DNA from 3 places in the Streptomyces sp. NPDC002888 genome. Region 2 is predicted to be linked to each of the others. Evidence: riboswitches for the same ligand, from Rfam matches in the RefSeq annotation. Region 2 holds a riboswitch; each other region holds the start of a gene.
The links. Region 2 has a riboswitch for cobalamin ahead of ACFYWX_RS13770 (CbtB-domain containing protein). Riboswitches for the same ligand answer to the same signal wherever they lie in the genome.
Positions count from the first base shown of each region.

Region 1: it holds a riboswitch for cobalamin, as region 2 does, so the genes downstream of both, ACFYWX_RS46645 (ribonucleoside-diphosphate reductase subunit alpha) here and ACFYWX_RS13770 (CbtB-domain containing protein) in region 2, are expected to answer to the same signal.
Region 3: it holds a riboswitch for cobalamin, as region 2 does, so the genes downstream of both, ACFYWX_RS25650 (ABC transporter substrate-binding protein) here and ACFYWX_RS13770 (CbtB-domain containing protein) in region 2, are expected to answer to the same signal.

Region 1 covers NZ_JBIAPU010000052.1:32,235-42,041, reverse strand. Annotated here, with positions in the region: gene ACFYWX_RS46650 (ribonucleotide-diphosphate reductase subunit beta) at 116-1,144, opposite strand; gene ACFYWX_RS46645 (ribonucleoside-diphosphate reductase subunit alpha) at 1,144-3,495, opposite strand; cobalamin riboswitch at 3,618-3,764, opposite strand; gene ACFYWX_RS46640 (GNAT family N-acetyltransferase) at 3,800-4,306, opposite strand; gene ACFYWX_RS46635 (NACHT domain-containing protein) at 4,449-8,036, shown strand; gene mctP (monocarboxylate uptake permease MctP) at 8,159-9,787, opposite strand; gene ACFYWX_RS46625 (DUF3311 domain-containing protein) at 9,784-9,807, opposite strand, start outside.
Region 2 covers NZ_JBIAPU010000007.1:122,591-132,397, reverse strand. Annotated here, with positions in the region: gene ACFYWX_RS13800 (hypothetical protein) at 1-8, opposite strand, end outside; gene ACFYWX_RS13795 (DUF6479 family protein) at 55-420, opposite strand; gene ACFYWX_RS13790 (four-helix bundle copper-binding protein) at 546-920, shown strand; gene ACFYWX_RS13785 (MerR family transcriptional regulator) at 986-1,678, opposite strand; gene ACFYWX_RS13780 (erythromycin esterase family protein) at 1,766-2,947, shown strand; gene ACFYWX_RS13775 (histidine phosphatase family protein) at 3,055-3,633, opposite strand; cobalamin riboswitch at 3,737-3,886, shown strand; gene ACFYWX_RS13770 (CbtB-domain containing protein) at 3,928-4,149, shown strand; gene ACFYWX_RS13765 (CbtA family protein) at 4,175-4,939, shown strand; gene ACFYWX_RS13760 (acyl-CoA dehydrogenase family protein) at 5,072-6,250, shown strand; gene ACFYWX_RS13755 (hypothetical protein) at 6,319-6,546, opposite strand; gene ACFYWX_RS13750 (PucR family transcriptional regulator) at 6,740-8,512, opposite strand; gene ACFYWX_RS13745 (general stress protein) at 8,735-9,223, shown strand; gene dnaK (molecular chaperone DnaK) at 9,275-9,807, shown strand, end outside.
Region 3 covers NZ_JBIAPU010000016.1:117,300-127,106, forward strand. Annotated here, with positions in the region: gene ACFYWX_RS25625 (superoxide dismutase) at 1-474, opposite strand, end outside; gene ACFYWX_RS25630 (purine-cytosine permease family protein) at 712-2,364, shown strand; gene ACFYWX_RS25635 (methylmalonyl-CoA mutase family protein) at 2,477-4,285, shown strand; gene scpA (methylmalonyl-CoA mutase) at 4,285-6,459, shown strand; gene meaB (methylmalonyl Co-A mutase-associated GTPase MeaB) at 6,465-7,466, shown strand; cobalamin riboswitch at 7,502-7,703, shown strand; gene ACFYWX_RS25650 (ABC transporter substrate-binding protein) at 7,771-8,817, shown strand; gene ACFYWX_RS25655 (FecCD family ABC transporter permease) at 8,814-9,807, shown strand, end outside.

The DNA.
Region 1 (9,807 bases), on a different contig from region 2:
CCCCCCCCCCCCCCCCCCCCCCGGGCCCCCGCGCCGCCCCGCCCGCCCCCCGCCCCCCCCCCCCCCCCCCCCCCCCCCCCCCCCCCCTCGACCGCCAGTTGCGAGAGGCGGAGGCTCAGAAGTCCTCGTCCAGGTCGACCGTCCCCTCCACCGCGACCTGGTACGCCGACGGGCGCCGCTCGAAGAAGTTGGTCAGCTCCTGAACACCCTGGAGCTCCATGAAGGAGAAGGGGTTCTCCGAGCCGTACACCGGCGCGAAGCCCAGGCGCGTGAGGCGCTGGTCGGCGACGCACTCCAGGTACTGCCGCATCGAATCGGTGTTCATGCCCGGCAGGCCGTCACCGCACAGGTCGCGAGCGAACTGCAGCTCGGCCTCGACGGCCTCCCGCAGCATGTCGATGACCTGCTGGCGGAGCTCGTCGTCGAAGAGGTCCGGCTCCTCCTTGCGGACGGTGTCGACCACCTCGAACGCGAAGCTCATGTGCATCGTCTCGTCGCGGAACACCCAGTTGGTGCCGGTCGCCAGACCGTGCAGCAGACCCCGGCTGCGGAACCAGTAGACGTACGCGAAGGCACCGTAGAAGAACAGACCCTCGATGCACGCGGCGAAGCAGATGAGGTTGAGCAGGAAGCGGCGGCGGTCGGCCCGGGTCTCCAGGCGGTCGAGCTTCTCGACCTCGTTGATCCACTTGAAGCAGAACTCGGCCTTCTCACGGATGGAGGGGATGTTCTCCACGGCGTCGAAGGCGGCCGAACGGTCCTCCGGGTCGGGGAGGTAGGTGTCCAGAAGCGTCAGATAGAACTGGACGTGGACGGCCTCCTCGAAGAGCTGGCGCGACAGGTAGAGGCGCGCCTCCGGGGAGTTGATGTGCTTGTACAGCGTCAGCACCAGGTTGTTCGCGACGATCGAGTCGCCCGTCGCGAAGAACGCGACCAGACGGCCGATCATGTGCTGCTCGCCCTCGGACAGCTTCGCTAGGTCGGCGACGTCCGAGTGAAGGTCGACCTCCTCCACGGTCCAGGTGTTCTTGATGGCGTCCCGGTAGCGCTCGTAGAAGTCCGGGTAGCGCATGGGGCGGAGGGTCAGCTCGAAGCCCGGGTCGAGGAGGTTCTTGGAAGACACAGTCTTGGCTTCGCTGGTCATTACTGGCAGGCCTCGCAGGACTCGGGGTTTTCCAGGGAGCAGGCGACGGCGTCTTCGGGTGCCGGCTGCTGAACGGGAACGGTGGCTCGTGCGGCGCGGGCGATGCGGGTCGCCGGGCGCGAGCGCAGGTAGTACGTCGTCTTCAAACCCGACTTCCAGGCGTACGCGTACATCGAGGAGAGCTTGCCGATGGTCGGCGTCTCCAGGAAGAGGTTCAGGGACTGCGCCTGGTCCAGGTACGGGGTCCGGGCGGCGGCCATGTCGATCAGGCCGCGCTGCGGGATCTCCCACGCCGTGCGGTACAGGGCCCGGACGTCCTCGGGGATCCAGGCGAAGTCCTGCACCGAGCCGTTGGCGTCGCGCAGCGCCTCACGGGTACGGGCGTCCCACACGCCCAGCTCCTTGAGGTCCTTCACCAGGTAGGAGTTGACCTGGAGGAACTCGCCGGAGAGCGTCTCGCGCTTGAACAGGTTGGACACCTGCGGCTCGATGCACTCGTACACACCTGCGATCGACGCGATGGTGGCGGTGGGCGCGATCGCGAGGAGCAGCGAGTTGCGCATACCGGTGGTCGCGATCCGCTCGCGCAGCGCCGCCCAGCGCTCCGGCCAGGTGAACTCGGCGCCGTAGTGGTCGGGGTGCAGGACACCCTTGGCCGTACGGGTCTTCTCCCAGGCCGGCAGCGGGCCGCTGCGCTCGGCGAGGTCGGCGGAGGTCTCGTACGCGGCGAGCATGATGCGCTCGGCGATCCGCGTGGAGAGCTGCCTGGCCTCGGGGGAGTCGAAGGGCAGACGCAGCTTGAAGAAGACGTCCTGGAGGCCCATCGCGCCCAGGCCCACCGGACGCCACTTGGCGTTGGAGCGGCCCGCCTGCTCGGTCGGGTAGAAGTTGATGTCGACGACACGGTCGAGGAAGGTGACGGCGGTGCGGACGGTGTCGTCCAGCCGCTCCCAGTCGATGTCATCGCCCGCCACGAACGCGCCGAGGTTCACCGACCCCAGGTTGCAGACCGCCGTCTCCCCGTCGTCCGTGACCTCCAGGATCTCCGTGCAGAGGTTGGAGGAGTGGATGACGTGACCCGGCTCGGCGGTCTGGTTGGCGGTGCGGTTGGCGGCGTCCTTGAAGGTCATCCAGCCGTTGCCGGTCTGCGCGAGGGTGCGCATCATCCGGCCGTACAGCTCACGGGCGGGGATGGTCTTCTTCGCGAGCCCGTTCGCCTCCGCCCTGCGGTACGCGGCGTCGAACTCCTCGCCCCACAGGTCGACCAGCTCGGGCACGTCGGCGGGGGAGAACAGCGACCACTGCCCGTCGGCGTTCACGCGGCGCATGAACTCGTCCGGCACCCAGTGCGCGAGGTTCAGGTTGTGCGTACGGCGGGCGTCCTCGCCCGTGTTGTCGCGCAGCTCCAGGAACTCCTCGATGTCGGAGTGCCAGGTCTCCAGGTAGACCGCGGCCGCGCCCTTGCGCCGGCCGCCCTGGTTCACGGCGGCGACGGAGGCGTCGAGGGTCTTGAGGAACGGGACGATGCCGTTGGAGTGCCCGTTGGTGCCACGGATCAGCGAACCCCGGGAGCGGATGCGGGAGTACGACAGGCCGATGCCGCCGGCGTGCTTCGACAGGCGGGCCACCTGGTGGTAGCGGTCGTAGATGGAGTCCAGCTCGTCCTTCGGGGAGTCGAGGAGGTAGCAGGACGACATCTGGGGGTGGCGGGTGCCGGAGTTGAACAGCGTGGGGGAGGAGGGGAGGTAGTCGAGGCGGCTCATGAGCCCGTAGAGCGCGGCGACTTCGTCGACGGACCTCACGGTGTCGTCCTCCGCGAGGCCCGCGGCGACGCGCAGCATGAAGTGCTGCGGGGTCTCCACCACCTTGCGGGTGAGGGGGTGCCGCAGGAGGTAGCGGCTGTGCAGGGTGCGCAGGCCGAAGTAGCCGAAGCGGTCGTCGGCGCCGGTGTCGACGAGGGCGTCGAGCCGCTCGGCGTGCACGCGCACGAACTCCGCGGTGCGGTCGGCGATGAGGCCTTCGCGGTGGCCGACGGCCACGGACTCGGTGAAGCACGTGACGCCCTGCGAGGCGGCCTCGGCGCGGATGCCGATGGTCAGCAGACGGGCGGCCAGCCGGGAGTAGACGGGGTCCTCGGAGATGAGGCCGGCGGCCGCCTCCGTGGCCAGCTCGCGCAGCTCCGTCTCGTCCGCCCGCGCGGACCGGCCCCGCAACGCGGCGGTGGCGACCCGGCCCGGGTCGGCGTCGGGCAGGTCGGCGGTCAGCTCGGTCAGGGTCCGCAGCAGTGCGGCACCGGGACCGTCGTACTCCAGCTCGGTCGCTGAAGCCGGTTCGGCTGGCGCGATGGTCACGTGGGGCTCTCCCTCGCTCGGCACGGGGCCTGGCGGAGGGCAGGGGGCAGCACACGAGCGCACGCGGCGTCGCGTCCACCGACCCACTCCACGAGGCCCGGACGTCGGGCACCCGGACCGGACGGGCCGGGCGCGCTGTCGACAGGTCCTCGGACTGACGCTCATACGCGGGCATACGCGCATGAGTACACCGTTGCGGGACAGTTCCGGATTCGCACCGGATTCCCCTGTGGCGACAGCGAGCACGAGCATACATCTTGTGCCGGGCTACGGTGACACCCCCAGATGTTGTGTTGCCGTGGTTTCACAGCGTCAACTCATAGGTGAGGAGAGTGATGTCGTCGAGGTGCGGGATCGGGTTCCAGTCGCGCCCCGGGGTGCGGGTGAAGCCGAGGCGTTCGTAGATGCGGTGGGCGGTGTGCATGGTGGCCTGGGTGGAGAGGACCATGCCGGTGCAGCCCTCGACGGCGCGTGCCCGCTCGACGCAGGCCCGTACGAGGGCCTCGCCGACACCACGCCCACGCGCGGTGTGCGCGACCGCGAGCATCCGTATCTCGGCCTCTCCGGGCCGGGCGATGTCGGCCATGGGACCGCCCTGAGGCACGAAGGTGACTCCGCCGAGCACCTGGCCCCGCTCCACCGCGACCAGCACCTCGGCGGCCGCGGCCCGCTTGCCGACGTCTCTCAACTCGCCGAGGTACTCATCGCTCTCCCCGAAGTCGAGAAGGTCGTCCTGAAGGTAGGCCTGGGCGGTGATCTCGCCGACGGTGTCGTACTCGTCGGGTTTCGCTTGCCGGATGAGGATGTCCACGGGGGTGAGTGTGGCCCAGCGACGCGACACCGTGCGCCCGAATTCCGGGTTGCGGCGTGTGTGGGGAGTGCTTCCATGGAAGTAGGTGCCGGCGCCCACGGAGCCCTCCGTCCCGAGAACGCTCTCGGAGGGAGTACGCACGATGACGAGTGTCGTCCGTCGCCCGCGCGGCCGGGAACGGGAGCGCAACGCGTCGATGGCAACGCTGGACCTGAGGCGGGCGGGCAGCCGGGTGCGGGGCGTCCTCGTCGGCCGCCGGCACGCCCTGACGATCCGTCTGGATGCCCGGCGCGGCGCCACCCAGCCCAAGAAGTGGCGGAGATGGTTCTCCTACGCCAACGCGACCAGGTTCGTCTGGGGCATCGCCGTGCTCGCACTCCTGGCCTGGTGCGGGGAGGGCCTGTACATCCTGAGCACCGGCGAGTCGACCGGCTTCGAGGACCTCCGCAAGAACGGGGGGTTCGACGCCTTCCTCCGTTTCGTCGGCCCCGTACTGACCGCTTCGATCGCCGCTGCCCTCTTCCTGTTCTGCTGGTACGGCTGGACCAAGCGGCGTTACCTCGGGGACGCGCGCAGCAGACCCGGTCGGCTGGTACTCACCGCCGGCCAGGACACGGACGACATCGTCGGCCGCGACGTGGTCGCCGAAGTCATCGCCGAACGGCTGCGGGACCGCGACACCCGCCGGCCCTATCTGCTCGTCGGCGGCGTCGGTGTGGGGAAGACCGCCGTCCTCGTGCGGCTCACCGAACTGCTGGCCCGGCAGCGCGCGGTGCCCGTGCCGATCCGGCTGAGGGACGCGGTCAGCGAGGCCGACCTGAACTTTGAGCGGATGGCCAAGCGGCGCTTCGCCGAGGAGACGCCCCAGGGGACCCTGGCGCGGACCAAGATTGAGCGGGTCTGGCAGCAACTGCTCGCCGACGACAAACCGGTCGTCATCGCCGACGGCCTGGAAGAGGCGCTCCTCGACGACAGTCTCCAGCAGAACCGGGACAACATCATCCGCCGCGCCATCGAGCGCGCCCACAAGGAGAAGCTGCCTCTGGTCATCGCCTCGCGGCCGCACAGTCCCCTCGAGAACACCGCCGCCGCGATCGTGGAGCTGGAGCCGTTGAGCGAGGAGGAGGCGCTGCACTTCGTCGAGGAACGCGCATCGGGCAGAGACGAGCAGTATCTGGACGGCGTCGTGGAGACAGCGGAGGTCACCGAATCGCCCATCTACCTGCAGATCGTGCGCGAGCTGCACCGCAACGGCCTCCTGCGTCGCGACGACTTGAAGCCCTTGGACATCTCCGGCCGGGACCGCAGCGCGCTGCGGCTGCAACTGCTGGAGAGGTGGGAACGCAAGATGTGCGAGGGCCGACTTCGGCAGGACGTCGCGCTGAACCGGCAGGAGCGCCGCGACACCGTCGAAGTGGTGTCCGCCCTGGCCTGCATCGGCCTGCTCAAGGACACCCTGGAGGTCGGCTTCGCCGAGTTGCTCGGCGATGACGTGCATCCCGGTCCGCTACAGCGCGCGCGGACCCGGGCAGAGCACCTGTGGACCAGCGCGCGGGGCTTCGACCAGTACGGCAAGCGCGGCAACGTCTTCTCCGAGTGGCATCGGGAGCGGATCTGGGACACGCTCTGCGCCAGGCTCGGCGACGAGGAGGGCAGGCGGCTGAAGGAGGGGAGCAGGGAGCAGTGCCAGGCCGTCCTCGCCCGTTTCGCGGCCAACGCGAACAAGCTCAGGCTGCTGGAAGGCCTCGAGCGGAAGGTCCGCTTCCCCCACAGCATCGTCCAGGCGTACTTCGGCTTCCACGTCCTGGACGAAATGGGCGAGCGGGGCGCCGGAGAGCTGGTCGACCAGGCGCTGCAACCGCCCGGCCCCGGCCGTGAGTTGCTCGTCGCCCTGGTGTTCCTGTCCCGCCGCTGGGCGACAAAGCCCGCGACCCGGGGAGGCGGTGTCCGGGCCGAGGCGAAGAAGGAGATCAAGGAACTGGTGCGGCAGGCACCCGTGTACGGGCGCACCCTGACCCACCGGCTCATCACCGCCGCGAGCCGCCGCACGGACGACCCGAAGGTCCTGGACCTCTACGCGGCGGCACTGGAGGTCGAGAGCGTGGAGGAGACTCCGGGACGGCTCAAGGACATCGTCGGCGCGGTGTACGACTGCTGGTCCGGCATCAAAGGAGACCGGCGCACCCTCGACGACGCGAAGCTGGCGCTGATCAAGCAGCTCGGCGCGGCGCTGCGGAGGGTCTCCGACAGAATCGACGACACCATGGGGCTGTACTGGCAGCTCTTCACCCTCGGTGAGGAAGAACCCTCCTACGCCGTAAGCCTGGCCGCCGCCCAGGAGTGCGGCGCCGGAGGCAGCGCCGCGTTCGCCGTGATACGCGAGAAGTTCCGTCTCGACAACGACCCCGTGCAGGAGTACAACGACGCGGTCACCGACCTGAAGGCTACGAAGAGGGCGCGGTACGTGGCCTGGGCCGCGAGGGCGGCGACGGCGCCATGGACGAACGCCGGTGCGCCCTCCGGGGCCCCGTCGTCCAACCATATCCAAGGGGAGCAGGACGAGCTGCGCGAACTCAACGAGGAGTACCGCAGCGGCCGGGTTCGCCTGCTGAGGAACTTCGTGATGCGGGCCTGGATCCTCCCCATGCTGCTGGGCTCCGTCGACGAGGCCCACCGCGACGAGGCCCAGGAACGCCTCGCCAAGTGGCTGCGCCACCTCGACCCGGCCCACACAGGTGGCGCCCCCGACCTGCCGCTCGCCCTGGAAGCCGCGTTGGCCAAGGGCTTCAAGTACGCGGCCAACCGGCGCAGAAGTCACCCGCACACGGACCAGGGCAGCCGTGCCGACCTGATCCGGCAGGCGGACACGTTCCTGCAGCGGTCCCGGTGCTGGTATGCGCAGCTCAGCCTGCTTCAGGCGCTGTGCCTGTGGGAGCTCCCGGACCCCGTCGGCCCTCCTGGGCAGGGCGACGGCGAGGTATCGAGCCGGCCGTCCAGGAGGATCGGCGGGACGACCGCCGTGGACACCGTCAAGCGCTGGCTGCGGACGGCGGGTACGGTCAACAGAGCGCCCGGTCCGCCCGGCGAGAACGGCGACTCGCCCCGGCGGCTGCATCCCTTCGTCAGTGAGGCGGGAGCCCTGGTGGCCCTCGCCCTGGAGACCGGGCAACCCGAGCGCTTCCTCTGGATCGACGAGAAGGGCGTCGCCGACAACATCGGTTCCCGTGTCGGTCAGGCCGACGGATCCCGTCAGCACAACTTGTGGATCCCGCCATCGGTCGGCTGGAGCACGCTGGACGGGCGCGCTCAGCGCCTCGTCGCCGATGTGCTGGTCATGCTGAACCTCGTCGAACGGGACGGGAACCCTGACGGGGTCGAGGAACGGATGGCCCGTGTGGAGCGGCCGGGCATGTCCCTCCCGCCGTGCATCTGTACGAACCGGGAGAAGCTGGACCCCGGTTCGCCGGCCGGTACCGCCGTCCCGCCCCCACCGGGTTCGAACTGTGAGCCTGGCTGCAGGTTCAAGCTCTGCCCGTACCCGCCTCGCGGCAGTGTGCCCCGGGACGAGATCCGCGAGCCGTTCTGCCGGCAGCAACAGGCGCTGCTGCCCGGACGGGTGCGGCGGTGCTTTCCCAGGGGGCTGCGGAGGAAGACGCCGCACTGGGTGAGTATGCGGGTGCGGGAGCTGGACAGGTTCTGGGACGCGATGGCTCGGCGTACGCGGTCGTGAGCGCGAGAGCGGGCCGCCGTTGGTCTTGCTGTCGGCGGCCCGCTGCGGGTTGTGTGTGGCTGGTCGCGCCCACGCGGCGGGGCCGCAGATCGATGCGGCCCCGCGCCCCTTCGGGGCGGGTTTCAGTGAGCGGAGCCGGCAGTTGCCGGCGGAAGCTCCACCTGGACGCCCGCGTCGCCCGCGTCTGCCGTGTAGTCCTCCGGCTTGGTCTCGTCGATGCCCTCGGGGGCCTTGAGGGCCTTCAGGACGAAGGTGAGCACCACCGTGACGACGACGTTCAGTACGAACGCCGTCAGGCCGATGTAGCCGATCTCGCCGATGCCGGGGATCTCCTTGGCCGAGCCGCCGAAGTGCTTCTGGGTCGGTGAGGCGACGCCGTACGCGGCGACCGTGCCGTAGACCATGCCGACGGCCCAGCCGGCGAGGAGGGCCCAGCGGTGGAACCAGCGGGTGAACAGGCCGCCGACGAGGGCCGGGAAGGTCTGGAGGATCCAGATGCCGCCGAGGAGCTGGAAGTTGATGGCGACGGTCTTGTCCATGGTGAGGACGAAGACCAGGGCGCCGACCTTCACCAGGAGCGAGACGAGCTTGGAGACGCGGGTCTCCTCCTTCGGCGTCGCGTCGGGCTTGATGAAGTCCTTGTAGATGTTGCGGGTGAAGAGGTTCGCCGCCGCGATGGACATGATGGCCGCGGGGACCAGGGCGCCGATGCCGATCGCGGCGAACGCCACGCCCGCGAACCAGGCCGGGAACATGTTCTCGAACAGCTGCGGGATGGCCAGCTGACCGTTGGTCACCTTGACGCCGGCCGCGATGGCCATGAAGCCCAGCAGGGCGAGCAGGCCCAGCATCAGCGAGTACAGCGGCAGGATCGTGGTGTTGCGGCGGATCACGTCACGGCTGCGCGAGGACAGCGTCGCCGTGATCGAGTGCGGATACATGAACAGGGCGAGCGCCGAGCCCAGCGCCAGCGTGGCGTACGTCCACTGGCCCGCCTCGGCCGGTGCCAGGGCGCCGCGCGGCTTGCCGGTCGCCGGGTTGGTCTGGCTGAACGCGTCGCCCGCCTTGGCGAAGATGTCGTCGAAGCCGCCGAGCTTGATCGGGATGTAGATGATCGCCACCGCGATGACGATGTAGATCAGCGCGTCCTTCACGAACGCGATCAGCGCGGGGGCGCGCAGGCCCGAGGAGTAGGTGTACGCCGCCAGCACACCGAACGCGATCAGCAGCGGGAGGTCCTTGACGAACCAGTTGGTGTTCTCGCCGCCGCCGACGCCCATCACGTCCAGCACCGCCTGGATGCCGACCAGTTGGAGCGCGATGTACGGCATCGTCGCGAGGATGCCGGTCAGTGCCACCGCGAGGGACAGGCCCTTCGAGCCCCAGCGGCCGCGCACGAAGTCCGACGTCGTCACGTACCCGTGCTTGTGGGAGACCGACCACAGGCGGGGCAGGAACGTGAAGATCAGCGGGTACACGAGGATCGTGTAGGGCACCGCGAAGAAGCCGGCCGCGCCCGCCGCGTAGATCGCCGCCGGCACGGCGACGAAGGTGTACGCCGTGTACAGGTCGCCGCCGAGCAGGAACCAGGTGATCCAGGTGCCGAACGACCGTCCGCCCAGGCCCCATTCGTCGAGGCTGTGCTCGTTCTCGGCCTTGCGCCAGCGCGCGGCCAGGAAGCCGATGACCGTGACGGCCAGGAAGAAGAAGATGAAGACGCCGAGCGCGACGCCGTTCACGCCGTCGTTCACTTCGACGCACCCCCGTCCGA
Region 2 (9,807 bases):
TCGGCCATGGATCTCACTCCTCGGAAACGAGTGCGTGCGCTCGGACAGGGTCGGTCAGTGGGCTCCCAGCCCGCCCCCGCCGAAGGAACCACTGCTGCCGCGGCCCCAGCGCGGGCGGTCCTTCGAGGAGCTCGAGCGGGTCTGCATGTTGGTCAGCTCGTACGGCGTGAGCGGACGGCCGTCCTTGGAGATCTGGGGCACCTCGTCGGGTTCCCGGTTCTCCTGGACCTCATGGACGGGCCCTTCCGGGGGAAGGTGCGGCTGCTCGTCGGGTCGCGGCCTCGGCGACTCGTTGAGCTTGATGCGGTAGCCCAGCCAGAAACCCCCGGCCAGGATGGCCACGACAGTCACGGCGACCACGAAGAGCACGATGCTGAGCAGCCCACTCGCCGCGGCCAGCTGCATGGTTGCGGTACTCATACCAGCCGAATACCCCTCGAATGGGGAGTGAACCGGCCGATCCGGTTCCGTAACCGTCTGATGACCTCCGGTCCGCTCACTCGCGCGCGTGTTTGACACCGTCCGCACCGGCTACCCGCCCTTACGTGACACCGACGACATCCCAGCAGGAGCTCTTCCGGTTCCTGGAGGACCGTTTCGCGTGTGCCCAGGCGTGTACCGAGTGCGCCCGGGCGTGTGCGCTGCGCGCGAGCCTCGTGGATCCGGACGGGACCGAACAGCAGGAACTCGTACGACGCAAGGGCATCATGTGCGCGGAGGTGTGCGACGCCACCTGCCGTGTGCTGTCCGAGCAGAACCACCTGGACGAGGCGGCCATACGCGTCCAGCTGGAGTGGTGCCGGACCGTCTGCCTGGAGTCCGCGCACGTCTTCGACGGACACCCGGGCGCCGAGGAGAGCGCCGAGGCCTGCCGCGCCTGCGCCCGGGCCTGCACGGACTTCATGGCCACCCTGGTCTGACCCTTCACCCGTGAGGTCCCGGTGCCCGCCGCACAGGCGAACCGGAGCCGCGACAGAAATCGCCGTCAGGCGCTGTGCGTCCCCAGGAAGGCGTCCAGCGCGGCCGCACCCGCCAGCATCGCCAGGCCCCGTGCCGTCAGCCGGGCGCGCCACTCCCGCAGCGTCGCCTGCAGTGGCTCCGGTCCGCCCGCCGTCCGGACCTGCTCCAGCACCCGCGCGATCTGCTCCAGCCCGTGCCCGCCCCGCCGCAGCTGGTGGGCCAGCAGCACGTCGCGCACATCGGCGGAGGTGTAGACGCGGTAGCCGGTGCGCGGGTCGCGCCGGGGCACGATCAGCCCGGCTCGCTCCCACTTGCGCAACGTCGCCGGCCGGATGCCGAGCCTGTGCGCCAGCGGCCCGATGAACGTCACGCCCGGCTCCGGCTCACGCGGTGGCGCCGAGTCGCGCAGTGCCCCCTCCACGTCCTCCAGCGTGCGCCGGTCGCCGGCCAGCTGCGCGTGGCTCTCGTCGATCAGCCGCAGGGCCTCCTCGACCGTGCCGCCGTTCACGGCCCGCATGATCGCCCCCGCGGTCGCATGGCCGTGCGCGGGGACCAACGCCAGGAACGCCCGCAGCGCCGCCGTATGGCGCGGAGCGTAGACCCGGTAGCCGTGCGCCGTGCGCTCGGCCGGCGGCAGGATCCCCGCGTCCTCGTAGTTGCGCACCGCCTGTGTGGACAGGCCGTGCTCGCGCGCCAGATCGATGGGCCGCAACCGCATTTTGAAGGTACGTCCTCGTCAACTACAGGAAATAGCGCCAGAGTTCTCAAAAGTTTACACCGAAGGTTCAACGATAGCGTTGAAGGCATGACGACCTCGATCCGGGATGCAGCCCGTCCCTTCACCGGCGACGCCCTCACCGTGCTCCTGTCACCCACCACCCGCCTGCTCGGCCTCGGCGAGCCCACCCACGGCGTCGAAGCCTTCCCCGAGCTGCGCAACGAGCTCTTCCGCCACCTCGTCGAGCACGAGGGCTACCGATCGATCGCCATCGAGAGCGACTGCCTGTCGGCCCTGGCCGCCGACGCGTACGTCGCCGGCGGCATCGCAACCCTCGACGACGCGATGAGCCGCGGCTTCAGCCACGGCCTCGGCGCCTCACCCGCCAACCGCGAGCTCCTGCGCTGGATGCGCGCCCACAACGAGCAGCGCCCCCCGTACGAGCGGCTCCGCTTCTACGGCTTCGACGGCCCCCTGGAGATGACCGGCGCCGCAAGTCCCCGGCCGGCCCTGACCGCGCTGCACGACTACCTCTCCGCCCACCTCGACCTCGCCCGGAGCCGGGAGTCCCTCGACGAGCTGTGCGGCCCCGACGAGCGCTGGACCGACCCGGCCGCCCTCATGGACCCCACCCGGTCGGTCGGCCGCACCCCCGAGGCCAGGGAGCTGCGCCTGATCACCGACGACCTGCGCACGCTGCTCACCTCTTACGCCCCGCACCTGACGGCCGTCACCTCCACCGACGAGCTGTGGCGCGCCGACCTGCACGCCCGCACCGCCGCAGGGCTCCTGCGCTACCACGCCGGCCTGGCCGACACCGCGCCCACGCGCCTCAGGGAGATCACGTGCCTGCGCGAGGTGATGATGGCCGACAACCTCGACGCCATCGTCCGCCGTGAGGCCCGTCGCGGCCCCACCCTCGCCTTCGCCCACAATGGCCACCTGCAGCGCGACAAGAGCCAGATGCAGTTCGCCGGCCCGCTCCAGTGGTGGAGCGCGGGCGCCGTCATCGGCAGCCGCCTCGGCGACCAGTACGCCTTCGCCGCCACCACCTTCGGCACCCGCGGCTCCGACGTCCCCCCTCCCGACACCCTCGAAGGGCTCCTGTCCTCCCTTCCCCACGCCCGCGCCGTCATCGATCCCGGCCACCTCGCCAGGGTCCTCGACCAGAAGCCCACGCCCCGCGTCCCGGCCGACCACACGTACGCCGCCCTCGACCCGGCCACCACCGACCGGATCGACGCCATCGTCTTCGTCAAGGACATCTGAGCCACTCATGGCGGCGGCGCGAGCGCACAGGCATCGGTGTCCAGACCGGATCCCGGCCGATGCCGCCCACCGCAACACCGCCGCCCGGCAAGGCAGTCTGCTGCTGGTCAGTGCTCCGTCCCGCCGAGGGGGCGTCCGACCGTGACGTTCCAGCGTCCCGATCTGCCGCTGAGCTCGACGGCCGTCAGTGGTGACACGTCGGCGCGCCACAATGCCTGGTCCGGCGCGCCGAGGGCGCGGACGACCGCGGCGCGGGACACCTCCGGCTCGACCACGGCCACGGTCCGTCCCGGTGTACGGGCGGCCGTTTCCAGCCAGGCGGCCACGCGGTCGCACAGCGCCCGCACCGACTCCCCGCCGTGCGGGGCGGCCCCGGGGTCCGCCAGCCATTCGGCGAGGGCCGCGGGTTCGGCCGCGCCGACCTCCGCCAGCGTCGCCCCGCGCCAGCGGCCCGCGTCCAGTCCCGCGAGCTCCGGCGCGGCCACGGCGTCGAGCCCGAGCGCCCCGGCCGTCTCACGGCAGCGCACGGTGGGGGAGGACCAGGCCGCCTCCCGGGCCGGCAGCGTGCTTGCGGCCGCCCGGGCCCGGCGCAACCCCGCCGGGTCGAGGGGGCAGCCGTCGTCGAAGCGGGCCTCCCGCAGCGCCGCGCTGATCGCCGGTGAGATCAACATCACTCGGCTCGTCATACGTCCATTCCTGCCACTCGCGCCCTCAACGCCCTTCTGGAATCAGCGACTTGACGGGCTGACAGCCCCGTCCGGGCGCGCGCGGCCGATCCGTGCGCCCTTGGCCGATTCCCTCCCTCGCGGTACCGTCACGTCGAAATCGACGACGGTATGTGGAAGCCGGTGGAATTCCGGCACGGTCGCGCCACTGTATGTCGGGCACGCACCTCGAGTGCGGGCCGGGCGAGTCAGACCCGCGTCCGTCGTCCTGTGCACCACCGATACGGGACGCGAGTTCCCCCAGGAGGTCCTGCCATGGCGCAGTCCGCCGTCCAGCCCACCGCTGCCCCCGCTGCCGTACCCGAGAAGCTGCCGATCGGCGCGATCGTCCCCTGGGCGGTCTTCTTCGGCATCCTGATGCTGGTCCTGCTCTACTTCGTCGGCGCCGAACAGGGCGCCACCTCCGTGATGTCCGGAGAGGACGTCCACGAGTGGGTGCACGACGCGCGCCACCTGCTCGGCTTCCCCTGCCACTGACGGCCGGGGAAGGACGTACCAGCCCATGAACTCCACCACTGTCCGCACCCTCCTGGTGCGGGGCATGCTCGCGGGACTCACCGCGGGCCTGCTCGCCCTCGTCGTCGCCTACTTCCTGGGGGAGTCGCGCGTCGACGCGGCCATCGCCTTCGAGGAGGCGCACGCCCACCACCACGGGGGAGGTGCCGAACCCGTCAGCCGGACGATGCAGTCCACCGCCGGCCTGTCCACCGGTGTCCTCGTCTACGGCGTCGCGTTCGGCGGCATCGCCGCCCTCGCGTACTGCTTCGCACTCGGCCGGATCGGCCGCTTCGGGCCGCGCGCGAGCGCGCTGCTCCTGGCGATGGCCGGCCTGGTCGCCGTGTATGTCGTGCCGTTCCTGAAGTACCCCGCCAACCCGCCCGCCGTCGGCGACCCCGACACGATCGGACAGCGCACGACCCTCTACTTCCTGATGGTGGTGCTGAGCGTCCTGCTCGCCGTCGCCACCGTGATCCTGGGCCGGCGCCTCGCGCCACGCCTGGGCAACTGGAACGCGACCCTCGTCGCGGGCGCGTTCTTCGTCCTGGCCGTCGGGCTGGCGTACGCCTTCCTGCCGTCCTTCAACGAGGTCCCCGAGCACTTCCCGGCCACCCTGCTCTGGCAGTTCCGCCTGGCGGCGCTCGCCGTGCAGGCCACCCTGTGGACCGCCTTCGGGCTGGTCTTCGGGCTGCTGGCGGAACGGGTGCTCGCACCACGGACCGTGGCGCGGGAGGTCGCCGCGGCGCGGCCGACTCCCGTGGCACCGTGACCGGTTCCCGATGAAAGAGGCCCCCGGCTCCCGAGCCGGGGGCCTCTTCACGTCTCCCCGCCATTCCCAATTACTGGAACACGTTCTACCGTGTGCGCCGTCAGGACCGGCCCAGGGGAGCCAGGAGGCGCCGTGCATCTCGACCACACGCCCGAGCAGCAGCGGCTGCGCAGCGAACTGCGCGCCTACTTCGCCGAGTTGGTACCCGATAACGCCTACACCCGGCACGCCGACCCGGCCGCCCAGAAACGCTTCTACCGCCAGACCATCCGGCGGCTCGGCACGGACGGCTGGCTCGGCGTGGGCTGGCCCACGGAGTACGGCGGTCGCGGCCTCACCGCGATGGAACAGTTCATCTTCTTCGACGAGGCCGCCCAGGCGGGCGTCCCGCTGCCGCTGATGGCGCTCAACACCGTCGGCCCGACGATCATGCGGTACGGCACCGAGGAGCAGAAGGCGCACTTCCTGCCGAAGATCCTCTCCGGCGAGATCGACTTCGCGATCGGCTACAGCGAGCCCGGCGCGGGCACCGACCTGGCCTCCCTCAGGACACGCGCGGTGCGCGAGGGTGAGGAGTACGTCGTCAACGGCCAGAAGATCTGGACCACCAACGGCGACACCGCCGACTGGGTGTGGCTCGCCGTGCGCACCGACCCCGAGGCCCCGCCGCACAAGGGCATCACCATGCTCCTCGTCCCGACCACCGACCCCGGCTACTCCTGCACCCTCATCAACACCCTCGCCGGTCACGACACCACGGCCAGCTACTACGAGAACATCCGCGTCCCCGTCTCCCGTCGCGTCGGCGCGGAGAACCAGGGCTGGCGGCTGATCACCAACCAGCTCAACCACGAGCGCGTCACCCTCGCCGCCCACGGCACCATGGCCATCCGCTCCCTGCACGACGTGCAGCGCTGGGCCATGGAGACCAAGCTCGCCGACGGCCGCCGCGTCGTCGACCTGCCCTGGGTCCGCCGCCTCCTGGCCCGCACCCACACCCGCCTCGACGCCCTCAAGCTCCTCAACTGGCAGATGGTGACGACCGTCCAGAACGGCACCCTCACCCCGCAGGACGCCTCCGCCGTCAAGGTCTACGGCTCCGAGGCGCGCCGGGACGCCTACGCGGCACTCCTGGAGATCGTCGCCGCGCCGGGCGCGCTGCGGGAGGGTTCGGCGGGCGCGGTGCTCCGCGGCGAACTGGAGCGCGGCTACCGCTCGGCGGTCATCTTCACCTTCGGCGGCGGGAACAACGAGATCCAGCGCGAGATCATCTCGTGGATCGGTCTGGGGATGCCGCGGGTACGGCGTTAGCCTGCTTGTGACGAGGATTTTTAGTTGGCACAAAAGAGGGATAGTTGGCACCAAGATCACGGTCGTTCTCAGAGGTGACGGCGCATCACCTCGATGCACGTGGCTCGGGCCGCGTTCGATCGGTCCCGGGGGTACGGGGTTCCGAGGTTCATGCCGCTGTCGGTGTCGATCGGATGCTGCTGCCAGGCGAGGCTCATTTGCGCGCCGGCTTCCGCTCGCGCCGTGGCCACGAGGGTCGCGTAGGGGGCCGCGACGGTTGTGGCCTCGATCTGGAGCCATGCCTGGTGGAAGGCCATTCGTGCCCAAGGTTCGAGTTTTACGGCGCGGAGGAACCGCTCGGAGCAGGACACTTGCGGTGTGTGCGGCAGGCCATCGCCTTCGAGCCGCTGTCGGCGGTCTGCGTGATGCCTGACGAGCCAATTCGGCGGAGTGCAGCCTGCTCCTCACGGCGATGGGGACAGCGGAGCCGGCCCCATCGCCGTGGGCGCCTCAACCCGGTCCGCCCAGCATGATCTTCCACACCCGCGTCGCGACCTGCAGGTTGAGGCGGTCCTCCACGTTCGTGAGGTCATGGCCGCTGATCTCACGGATGCGCTGGAGCCGGTAGCGCAGCGTGCTGCGGTGGATCGCGAGGGATTCGGCGGTCTCGGCGTAGTTGCCGCCGCAGTCGAAGTACCGGGACAGGGTCTCCACGAGCGCCGTACGGTGCCGACCGTCGTAGTCGACGAGGGGTCCGAGCCATTCCCGGACGAACGCCTCCAGCTCCTGGTATTCGTTTCCAGGCCCCAGGATGCGGTAGAGGCCCAGATCGTCGAAGAACGTCGTGCCGTATCGCCTTCGGGACCGGCGGCGTACCTCCAGGGCGCGCAGTGCTTCCTGGTAGCGGCCGGGGATACCGTCCGGGGTGTCGCAGCGGGCGCTCACCCCGATCGTCCCGTCAAGCGTTCCGGTCTCCCGGGCGAGCGTCTCGTACAAGGCGTGGTCGTGGGGTCTGCCCTCGGCGACCAGGACCACGTGGTCGGAACGCCGAGTCACCAGCGACGGCATGCCCACGGCCGAAGCCGCGCGGCCCACGGTCCGCGCGAAAGCGTCGTCCGCGGCCCGGTTCCTCCACTGCACGACGACCACGTACTGCATGCGGTGCAGGTCGTGTCCGAACGCCTCGGACCGGGCGTAGGCGCTCGCCTTGTCCGTGCCCCCCAGAAGATCGTCGACCAGTTCGCGGCGCAATCGCAGCTCGACCTCCGCCAGATGGCGCAGGTGCGACAGTTCCAGGGCGAGTGACGTGGCGGCGTGCTCCAGCGCGAACACGGTGTACTCGTCGGCCTCGTCCTGGGGATCGACCAGGGCCAGCACTCCGAGGACCTCACCGCGGGGGCGTACCAGGGAGATCAGCCGGTCCTTGATGCGCACGGGTCCGCCTCTCCGGGCGACCTCCTGGAGCATCTCCTCATGGCGTGCGGGGTCCGGTTCCGGATAGGGGTCGGGCCGGCCGGGACCGGTCCAGGACCGCAGTCGGCCGAAGCGGTCCTCCACCAGCACGGGAAACCCGGTGAGCTCATGCAGTGCGCTGGTGATGGCCTCCTCGCCGCCGCCCGAGGCCGCGACCTCGGTGAGGGCCTCGTGCACGGCCCGCTGATATCCCAGCTCGACCACGAGAGAGATCAGCCGCCGCTGGAAGGCTGCCCGTTCCCGTCGCAGTCGGTGCAGCTCCAGGGCGTCTTCCCGCTGGCGGCGGTGCGCGACGGCGACCGACAGGGCGGCGGCGGTGAGGCGTACGAGCGTGGCGAGCAGGAGGTGCTGGGCCTCGGTGGGCCGGGAGCGAGACGTCACCACAAGGTAGCCGTGCAGTCCACCGGGTCCGTGCAGGGCCAAGGCCCGGCCCCTGGACCGGCCGGGAACGGTTACGGGGACGTCCCGTCCTGTCAGCTCTCGCACCGTCCGGTCGACGGCTGACGCATGACCCGGCCCGACCTGCGGGCTCGGGACCATATGGCCGTGCACCCTGAGGTATCCGGCCTCGGCTCTGTACGGGCCGGCCAACGACACGTGGTCCATGGCCAGGCGCAGGATCTCGCTTTCGTCCTGGGTGTCGAACAGGGCGCGGGAGACTGCCGGCAGTTTGTGGGATGCCAGGGTGGAAAGGGGCGGGCGGGACCCTCTCCGCGAGATGGTGGGGTGCTGCCCCAGACGGCCCGGCGGAAGGTCGCCTTCCCGGTCGGGACGGCGTCGGTACACGCTCCGGACCCTGCAGCCAGGCATGGGATTACTCCCTTCCCTGAGCCCTCAGAGAGGTGACAGCGCCTCTTCCTCCAGGCCTTCCCCGACCAAAATACCCGAGATATCCGGAATCTCCGTCTCGTGCTCGCGGGGGGACGGGTTCCGTCGTTCTTTGACCTGCCGGGTGCAGGCGTAGAGCTGCTCGGTTCGCGAGTCTGGGGCGTGCCGGGGGCCGCCGTGCACACCGGCAGGAAGGACTGGGCGATGAGCGAGCAGCCTCGCAGGCCCGTTGCCACGTACGAGACGTACCAGGAAGCCGAACGCGCTGTCGACCACCTCTCGGACCAGGGGTTTCCCGTGCAGCGGGTGGCCATCATCGGCCAGGACGTCCGCCTCGTCGAGCAGGTCGTCGGCCGTATGGACTATGGCAGGGCCGCCCTGCACGGAGCGGCGAGCGGGGCCCTTCCCGGAGCGCTGATCGGCTGGCTCTTCGGCCTGGTCGACTGGGTGGACCCGCTCGTCTCGGCCCTGCTCGTCGCCCTCTACGGCCTGATTTTCGGAGCGATCGTGGGCGCGCTGTTCGGCCTGCTGCTGTACGCCCTGCAGGGCGGCCGACGGGACTTCGCCTCCGTCCGCTCGATGCAGCCCAGCCGGTACGACGTCGTCGTGGACGAAGCGGTCGCCGACGAGGCCGTACGGCTGCTCGGCGGGTTGCGGGCCGCCGGTGCCGGTGGACGTCCCGCCCATACCTGAACGATCGGATCCGCAGTGCCGGCGCTTGCCGCCGCACGGGAGGAGTTCCTCATGGCCAAGGCAGTGGGCATCGACCTGGGCACCACGAACTCGGTGATCGCCGTGTGGGAGGGCGGCGAACCTTCCGTCGTGCCCAACACCGAGGGCAACCGTACGACACCGTCCGTGGTGGCCTTCACCGACACCGGGGAACGGCTGGTGGGCCAGCTGGCCCGGCGCCAGGCGATCCTCAATCCCAAGGGCACCATCTACTCGGCCAAGCGGTTCATCGGCCGGCACTTCGACGAGATCCCGGACGAAGCCAGAGCGGTGGCGTACGACGTCGTCGAGGGCCCGGGCGGCGTCGCCCGCTTCAAGGTGCGCGACAAGCTCTATGCGCCTGAGGAGATCAGCGCCCAGGTGCTGCGCAAACTCGCCGACGACGCGTCCAAGCAGCTGGGGGAGCGGGTCACGGAGGCGGTCATCACGGTGCCCGCCTACTTCAACGACGCTCAGCGCACCGCCACCAAGGACGCCGGACGGATCGCGGGACTGGAGGTGCTGCGGATCATCAACGAGCCGACCGCGGCCGCCCTCGCGTACGG
Region 3 (9,807 bases), on a different contig from region 2:
GGAGCCCTGGCCGACGTTGCCCTGGTGGTCGTAGACCTGCTCGACGATCAGCCGGCCGCTGAGCGGCTCGTATGCGAGCACACCCCATCCCGAACCCTGCGTCGTGGCCGACGCCTTGGACAGCTGTGTCCTGAAGCTGGCGAAGGAACCGAAGGACTCGGCGATCGCGTCCGCGAGCTCGCCGACGCCGTCCTTCTCCAGCGGCTCACCGCCGCCGTCGCCGGTCATGTTGTACCAGTAGATGGAGTGCAGGATGTGCCCGGAGAGGTGGAAGGCCAGGTTCTTCTCCAGGCCGTTGATCGAGCCCCACGACTCCTTGTCCCGCGCCTCCGCGAGCTGCTCCAGCGTGTCGTTCGCACCCTTCACGTACGCCGCGTGGTGCTTGTCGTGGTGCAGCTCGATGATCTCGGGGCTGATGACCGGGGCGAGCGACGCGTAGTCGTACGGAAGCTCCGGGAGCGTGTAAACCGCCATGTCCAACATCCTTCGGCCTTATTGCGAACGATATGCAGCTGCACGTTAGCAGTAAGAGCGTAGCTTTTTGATCAGGCGTTGGACCTAGGACCTTCTCGTGTCGCTGCGGCCACAGCCCCATCCCGGGAGGAAACAGTCCGTTCACCCCGCAGGAGGCTTCGGGAAACAAGCGGTTTCTAGCGTGTCCACCCCCTCCCCGCGCCCCCACAACACCACCGCGTCCCCGAAGGGTTGGCCATGAGCACTACCGAGTCACGTCTGCCGTCCGGAGCGGCGATTCCGACGGCCGACCAGGCGGTCAAGGAGACCCTGGAGGACTACACCCTCCGCTTCGCGCCCCGTAGTTATCGCCGCTGGACCCCGATGGTGGTGGCGACCACCGCCCTCGGCGGCATCGCCTACATGGCCGACTTCTCCATCGGCGCCGGCATCGGGCTGGCCCACGGCACCGGCAACGCGCTCGTGGCGATCGCCGTCGCCGCGGTCGTCATCTTCGTCACCGGCTTCCCGCTGGCGTACTACGGCGCCCGCTACAACATCGACCTGGACCTGATCACCCGCGGCTCCGGCTTCGGCTACTACGGCTCGGTCCTCACCAGCGTCATCTTCGCCAGCTTCACCTTCATCTTCTTCGCCCTCGAGGGCTCGATCATGGCCCAGGGCCTCAAGCTCGGCCTCGGACTGCCGCTGTGGCTGGGCTACTTGGTCTCCACGCTGATGGTGATCCCGCTGGTGATCTACGGCATGAAGGCGCTCAGCAAGCTCCAGGTGTGGACCACGCCGATCTGGCTGCTGCTGATGGTCGCCCCGCTGGTCTACCTGGTCTCCACCGACCCGGGCACCGTCGACCACTTCCTCGCCTACGCGGGCACCGACGGCGACGGCGGCGTCAACACCGCCTCCGTGCTCCTCGGTGCGGGCGTGTGCCTGTCTCTCATCGCGCAGATCGGCGAGCAGATCGACTATCTGCGCTTCATGCCGCCCAAGACCGAGGCCAACAAGCGCAGTTGGTGGACCGCCGTGGTGATGGCCGGGCCCGGCTGGGTCGTACTGGGCGCGCTGAAGCAGGCCATCGGTGTCTTCCTCGCCGTCTACATCCTGGCCGAGGTCGGCCCGGCCGCCGCCACCGAGCCGATCCAGCAGTTCCGTGGCGCGTTCGACGCGATGATGCCGTCCTGGATGGTCGTCCCGCTCGCCGTCGCCCTCGTCGTGATCAGCCAGATCAAGATCAACGTCACGAACGCGTACTCCGGTTCGCTGGCATGGACCAACTCCTTCACCCGCGTCACCCGGCACTACCCCGGTCGACTGGTCTTCGTCCTGGTCAACCTGGCCTTCGCGCTGGTCCTGATGGAAGCCGACATGTTCAGCTTCCTCAACGACATCCTCGGCTTCTACTCGAACTGCGCGATCGCCTGGGTGGTCACCGTCGCCACCGACATCGGTGTCAACAAGTACCTGCTGAAGCTGTCCCCGCACGCCCCCGAGTTCCGCCGAGGCATGCTCCACCCGGTCAACCCCGTCGGTGTCGTCGCCTTCGTCGCCGCCTCCGGCCTGTCGATCGCCCTGTACTTCCACGCCCTGGGCGACACCCTCCAGCCGTACTCCCCGGTCGCGGCGGCCGTCATCGCGTTCGTCCTCACCCCGCTGATGGCGATCGTCACCAAGGGCAAGTACTACCTGCGCCGCACCGACGACGGCATCGACGAACCGCTGCTCGACGCGGAGGGCAACCCCAGCGCCACGACGTACGACTGCCACGTCTGCCACCAGGCGTACGAGCGCCCCGACCTGACCGCTTGCCGGACCCACGACGCGGCCGTCTGCTCACTGTGCCTCAGCACGGACAAGGTCGGCGACCATGTGCTGCCGGCGCAGCCGTCGACGTGACCTGCCCCGGCTTCGAACGCACCCCGGGGAGTGGCAGGTCACAGTCACGGCGAGGGCAAGGTCACAGCCCTGCCTCTGCTGCCGCTCAAGTCTCCTGGCCTAGCATCCGAGCATGACGGTCCTGCCTGACGACGGGCTTGAACTGGCCGCCGAGTTCCCAGACGTGACCCATGAGCAGTGGCAGCGCCTCGTTGCGGGTGTCCTGCGCAAATCGGGCAAGGACGTCGAGGACTCGGAAGCCGAGGAAGCCCTGTCCACCCCGCTGGAGGACGGGCTTCGCACCCCGCCTCTGTACACCGCGAGCCACGCCGCACCCGAGCCCGGCCTCCCCGGGTTCGCGCCCTTCGTGCGGGGCAGCCGGCCCCAAGGAAACGCGGTCGGCGGCTGGGACGTACGGCAACGGCACACGACGGCCGACGGCGCCGCGGTGCTCGCGGACCTGGAGAACGGCGTCACTTCCCTGTGGCTGACCGTCGGCGAGGGCGGGATCCCGGTGTCGTCGCTCGGCCGGGTCCTCGACGGCGTCCACCTCGACCTGGCCCCCGTCGTCCTCGACGCGGGGCGTGAGGTCGAGGTCGCCGCACATGAGTTGCTGCGGCTGTACGAGGAGCGGGGTGTCGCCAAGGGGGCGGCGCGCGGCAACCTCGGCGCGGATCCGCTCGGGCACGAGGCCCGTACCGGGCAGGCGTACGACTTCGCGCCCGTGGCCCGGCTCGCGCGGCTGTGCACCGAGGAGTACCCGGGGCTGCGGGCGCTGACCGTGGACGCGCTGTCGTACCACGAGGCCGGCGGCTCGGCGGCGCAGGAGCTGGGCTGTTCGCTGGCGACCGGAGTGGCGTACCTGCGCGAGCTGACCGGGACCGGGCTCACCGTCGAACAGGCCTGTGCGCAGCTGGAGTTCCGGTACGCCGCGTCGGCCGACCAGTTCCTGACGATCGCCAAGCTGCGCGCGGCGCGCCGGCTGTGGGCGCGGGTGGGCGAGGTCTGCGGTGTCCCGGGCGCCGGGGCGCAGGTCCAGCACGTGGTGACCTCGCCGGTGATGATGACGCGCCGCGACCCGTGGGTGAACATGCTGCGCGCGACCATCGCCACGCTGGCCGCGGGCGCGGGCGGGGCCGACTCCGTCACCGTGCTGCCCTTCGACCACGCCCTGGGACTGCCGGACGCGTTCGCCCGGCGCATCGCCCGCAACACCTCGACGATCCTCATCGAGGAGTCGCACCTGTCCCGGGTCATCGATCCGGCGGGCGGTTCCTGGTACGTGGAGCGGCTCACCGACGAACTCGCCCACGCGGGCTGGGAGTCCTTCCAGCGGATCGAGCGGCTGGGCGGCCTGAGGGCCGCTCTGCGTTCGGGGCGTCTCGGGCAGGACCTGGCAGCCACCTGGGAAACGCGCAGCGGCAAGCTCGCCAAGCGGCGCGAACCCGTCACCGGTGTCAGCGAGTTCCCGTTCCTCGCCGAGAAGCCGGTCGTGCGCGAGAGCGCGCCCGCGGCGCCGTCGGGTGGTCTTCCGCGCGTGCGCCGCGACGAGGCGTACGAGGCGCTGCGTGCCCGCTCGGACGCCCACCTGGCCGCGACCGGCTCCCGGCCGCGCGTCTTCCTGGCCACCATCGGACCGGCCGCCGCGCACACCGCGCGGGCGACCTTCGCCTCCAACCTCTTCCAGGCGGGCGGTATCGAGCCCGTCACCGAGGGCACGTTCGAGGACAGCGGCGCCACGGAAGTGTGCCTGTGCTCCAGCGACGCGGTGTACCAGGAGCAGGCAGAAGCCGTGGCCGCGGAACTGAGGGCCGTCGGCGCCTCGCACGTGTCCCTCGCCGGGCGCCCCGGGCCGTACTCCGGAGTCGACGGCTACGTCTTCGCGGGATGCGACGCCGTCGCCGTACTGTCCGCGACCCTCGACCGCATGGGAGTGTCCTGATGGGAATCCCCGATTTCTCCGAGATCGAACTGGGGACCCCGGCCGTCGACGGCGGTGCCGACGAGTGGCGTACGGCCGTCAAGAAGGCGACCGACGGTGACGACCTGCTGTGGGAGACCCCAGAGGGCATCCCGGTCAAGCCGCTCTACACCGGGCACGACCTGGAGGGCCTGGACTTCCTCGGCACGTACCCGGGCATCGCGCCGTACCTGCGCGGCCCGTACCCGACCATGTACGTCAACCAGCCGTGGACGATCCGCCAGTACGCGGGCTTCTCCACCGCCGAGGAGTCGAACGCCTTCTACCGCCGCAACCTGGCCGCCGGCCAGAAGGGCCTGTCGGTCGCCTTCGACCTGCCGACCCACCGCGGCTACGACAGCGACCACCCGCGGGTGACCGGTGACGTCGGCATGGCGGGCGTGGCGATCGACTCGATCTACGACATGCGTCAGCTGTTCGACGGCATCCCGCTGGACCGGATGACCGTGTCGATGACGATGAACGGCGCCGTACTGCCCGTGCTCGCGCTGTACATCGTGGCCGCGGAGGAGCAGGGCGTGCCGCCGGAGAAGCTGGCGGGGACCATTCAGAACGACATCCTCAAGGAGTTCATGGTCCGCAACACGTACATCTATCCGCCGAAGCCGTCGATGCGGATCATCTCCGACATCTTCGCCTTCACCTCGCAGCGGATGCCCCGCTACAACTCCATCTCCATCTCCGGCTATCACATCCAGGAGGCGGGGGCGACGGCCGACCTGGAGCTCGCGTACACGCTCGCCGACGGCGTGGAGTACATCCGGGCCGGGCGGGAGGCGGGCCTGGACGTGGACGCCTTCGCACCTCGTCTCTCCTTCTTCTGGGCGATCGGCATGAACTTCTTCATGGAGATCGCCAAGCTGAGGGCGGCGCGCCTGCTGTGGGCGAAGCTGGTGAGGCAGTTCGACCCGAAGAACAGCAAGTCGCTGTCGCTGCGCACCCATTCGCAGACCTCCGGCTGGTCGCTGACCGCGCAGGACGTGTTCAACAACGTGACGCGTACGTGTGTCGAGGCGATGGCGGCCACCCAGGGCCACACCCAGTCGCTGCACACCAACGCCCTCGACGAGGCCCTCGCCCTGCCGACCGACTTCTCCGCGCGCATCGCCCGCAACACCCAGCTGCTGATCCAGCAGGAGTCCGGCACGACCCGGGTCATCGACCCGTGGGGCGGCAGCGCCTACGTGGAGAAGCTGACGTACGACCTCGCCCGCCGGACCTGGCAGCACATCCAGGAGGTCGAGCAGGCGGGCGGCATGGCCAAGGCCATCGACGCCGGCATCCCCAAGCTGCGCATCGAGGAGGCCGCGGCCCGCACCCAGGCCCGGATCGACTCCGGGCGCCAGCCGGTCATCGGCGTCAACAAGTACCGCGTGGACAGCGACGAACAGATCGAGGTCCTCAAGGTCGACAACTCCTCCGTACGCGCCCAGCAGATCGCCAAGCTGCGCCGACTGCGCGAGGAGCGGGACGAGCGGGCCTGCCAGGACGCGCTGGACGCGCTGACCCGGGCCGCCGGGGGCGACGGCAACCTCCTCGAACTGGCCGTGCACGCGGCGCGCGCCAAGGCGACCGTGGGCGAGATCTCCGACGCCCTGGAGAAGGTGTACGGACGGCACGCGAGCCAGATCCGTACGATCTCCGGCGTGTACCGCAACGAAGCAGGCGAGTCCCCGTCCGTGGAACGCACCCGCACCCTGGTGTCCGCGTTCGAGGAGGCCGAGGGCCGCCGCCCGCGCATCCTGGTCGCCAAGATGGGCCAGGACGGCCACGACCGCGGCCAGAAGGTGATCGCCACCGCCTTCGCCGACCTCGGCTTCGACGTGGACGTCGGCCCGCTGTTCCAGACCCCGGCCGAGGTCGCCCGCCAGGCCGTCGAGGCGGACGTCCACATCGTCGGGGTCTCCTCGCTGGCCGCCGGTCACCTCACCCTCGTACCGGCGCTGAAGGAGCAACTCGCCGAGGAGGGGCGCGAGGACATCATGATCGTGGTCGGTGGGGTGATCCCGCCGCAGGACGTGCCCACGCTCCTGGAGATGGGCGCGGCGGCCGTCTTCCCGCCCGGCACGGTGATCCCGGACGCGGCCCACGACCTGGTCCGGCAGCTGTCGGCCGATCTCGGGCACGGCCTCTGAAGCCCATGGCGATCGACCTCGACACGTATGTGAAGGGTGTCCTCGACGGGAAGCGGGCGATCATCGCGCGCGCCATCACGCTCGTCGAGTCCACCCGGCCCCAGCACCGGGCGCTGGCACAGGAGTTGCTGACCGAGCTGCTCCCGCACAGCGGCCGGGCCCGGCGGATCGGCGTCAGCGGTGTGCCGGGGGTGGGCAAGTCGACGTTCATCGACGCGTTCGGCACCCTGCTCACCGGGCTCGGGCACCGGGTGGCGGTGCTGGCGGTCGACCCGTCGTCCAGTCGTACGGGCGGCTCGATCCTCGGCGACAAGACCCGCATGGAACGCCTGGCCGTCGACCCGGCGGCCTTCGTCCGGCCCTCCCCCACCGCGGGCACGTTGGGCGGGGTCGCCAAGGCGACCCGCGAGTCGATCGTGGTGATGGAGGCGGCCGGCTACGACGTGGTCCTGGTGGAGACGGTCGGCGTCGGCCAGTCCGAGACCGCGGTCGCCAACATGGTCGACTCCTTCCTGCTGCTGACCCTCGCCCGCACCGGCGACCAGCTGCAGGGCATCAAGAAGGGTGTCCTGGAGCTGGCGGACGTGATCGCCGTCAACAAGGCGGACGGCCCGCACGAGCGCGACGCCCGCGCGGCGGCACGGGAGTTGGCGGGCGCGCTGCGCCTGATGCACGGCAGGGACGCGGCGTGGTCACCGCCCGTGCTGAGTTGCAGCGCCCGGGAGTCCACCGGTCTGGACACCGTCTGGGAACGTCTGGAACAGCACCGCGCGCTGTTGGACTCGACGGGGCGTCTCGCCGCCAAGCGCCGCGACCAGCAGGTCGACTGGACGTGGAGCATGGTCCGCGACGAACTCCTCGGCCGCCTGCACGCCGATCCGGCGGTACGGGCCTTGGCACCGGCCCTCGAACAGCAGGTCAGGGAAGGCGAGTTGACGGCGACGCTGGCCGCCGAGCGCATCCTGAGGGTGTTCACGCAGCCCGGCGACGAGGGGACCGAACACTGACGGCCGAGCTGCCCGAAAGAGGCACCCGGCGCCTGTGGTAGCTTGCCGGGGCCAGTCGTACCCATGTGCGTACACGTACGTGCGTGGGTCAGGGAATCCGGTGCGAATCCGGAGCTGACGCGCAGCGGTGAGGGCGACGGGCGGAGCAACGGCCACTGGACGGCGATCGCGGTCCGGGAAGGCGCTTCGTCCGGGTGACCCCGAGTCCGAAGACCTGCTGGCGGCCCCGGCAGCGCAGGACGGCCGGGGAGCATCCCGTACGACCGGGCTTCGCGCTTGAGCCCTCGACGCCGAAGGAAGTTCCGTGCCCCTCGCACGCCCCATCCGTCATGCCGCCCTGTCGTCTCTGGCCGGCGCCCTGTTGCTGACCGGCTGCGGCGGCTCCTCCGGCTCGTCGGCCGGGAACTCGGCGAAGGGCGAGGCCGAGGGCTATCCGGTCACGCTCGACAACTGCGGGCACCAGGTCCGCGTCCTTGGTCCTCCGCAGCGCGCGGTCTCCCTCAACCAGGGCACGACCGAGATCATGCTCTCCCTGGGGCTGGCCGATCGCATGGTGGGCACCGCCACCTGGACGGACCCGGTGGCGAAGGGCCTGGAGAAGGCGGGCGGCAAGGTGAAGCGGCTTGCCGACAACGCCCCGTCCTTCGAGAAGGTCCTGGACACCGAGCCCGACTTCGTCGCCGCCTCCTTCGCCTCCACGCTCGGCCGGGGCGGCGTGGCCCCGCGCGAGCAGTTCGACAAGCTCGGCGTCCCCACCTACCTCTCCCCCTCCGACTGCGTCGGCAAGGACAACAGCGGTGACGGCGACGGCGTACGCACCGAGCCCCTCACCCTGGACGCCGTCTACGGCGAAGTACGCGACCTCGCCAGGATCTTCGGCGTCGAGGAGCGCGGCGAGCGACTGGTCACCGATCTGAAGGACCGGGTGAAGAAGGCCACCACCGGTCTCGACGCCGAGGACGTGACCCTCATGTACTGGTTCGCCAACTCCCAGTCCCCGTACCTGGCGGGCTGCTGCGGCGCCCCCGGCATCGTCACCCGCGAACTCGGCGCGAAGAACGTCTTCGACGGCACCCACGAGGAGTGGCCGCAGGTCAACTGGGAGACCGTCGCCGACCGCGACCCCGACGTCCTCGTCATCGGCGACCTGAGCCGCAAGCAGCAGACGGCCGAGACCGCCGCGAAGAAGATCGAGTTCCTGGAGTCCGACCCGGTCACGAAGAACATGACCGCGGTCCGGAAGAAGCGGTACGTACTGCTGTCCGGCCAAGCCATGAACCCGACCCTGCGGACCGTCGAGGGCATCGAAAAGGTGGCGGCGGCGCTACGCGCGTACGGCCTCGCGGGATGACCGACGCCCTGTCCGCGACCACCCCGGCGGCGGTGCGCGGGCTGCGCCGCGCCCTGCTGTGGGCGGCCGGTCTCGCGTCGCTGTGCGCCTCCGTCGCCGTGGCGATCACCATCGGGCCTGCGGACATCGCCGTCTCAGACGTGTGGTCCACGGTGGCGGCCCATCTGGGGTGGGGGCAGGCGGAGTTGACGCCGATCCGGGACGGGATCGTGTGGAATCTGCGGCTGCCGCGCACCCTGCTCGCCGCCGTGTGCGGCGCCGGACTGGCCGTGTGCGGGGCGGTCATGCAGTCCCTGCTGCGCAACCCGCTCGCCGATCCCTTCGTGCTGGGCGTCTCCTCCGGTGCCTCGACGGGCGCGGTCATGGTGGTCGTGCTCGGCGCGGGCGGCGGCGTCCTGTCGGTCTCCGGCGGCGCGTTCGTGGGCGCGGTGGTCTCCTTCGCGCTGGTGCTGCTGCTCAGCCACACCCTCGGCGGCACCACGGACCGCGTGGTGCTCGCCGGCGTCGCCGCCATGCAGCTGTTCTCCGCGCTCACCTCCTTCGTCGTGATGACGGCGGCCGACGCGGAGACCACGCGCGGGGTGCTGTTCTGGCTGCTCGGCTCCCTCAGCGGGGCCGACTGGACGGACGTGGGTGCGGGTCTCACGGCGCTGGTGGCGGCGCTGCTGGTGTGCGCCGCTTACGCCAGGGCGTTGGACGCGTTCGCGTTCGGGCAGGACGCCGCCGCGTCGCTGGGCGTGCATGTCGCCCGCACTCGGCTGGTTCTGCTGTGCGCCACCGCTCTGCTGACGGCTGCCCTGGTGAGCTCGGCCGGGGCGATCGGCTTCGTCGGTCTTGTGCTGCCGCACGCGGCACGCGCGCTGACCGGTCCCCGCCATACGCGGCTGCTGCCGGCCACCGCCCTGGCCGGGGCGGTGTTCCTGGTCTGGGTCGACACGCTGGCCCGCACGGTGCTGGACCCGCTGGAGGTGCCGGTGGGCGTGGTGACCT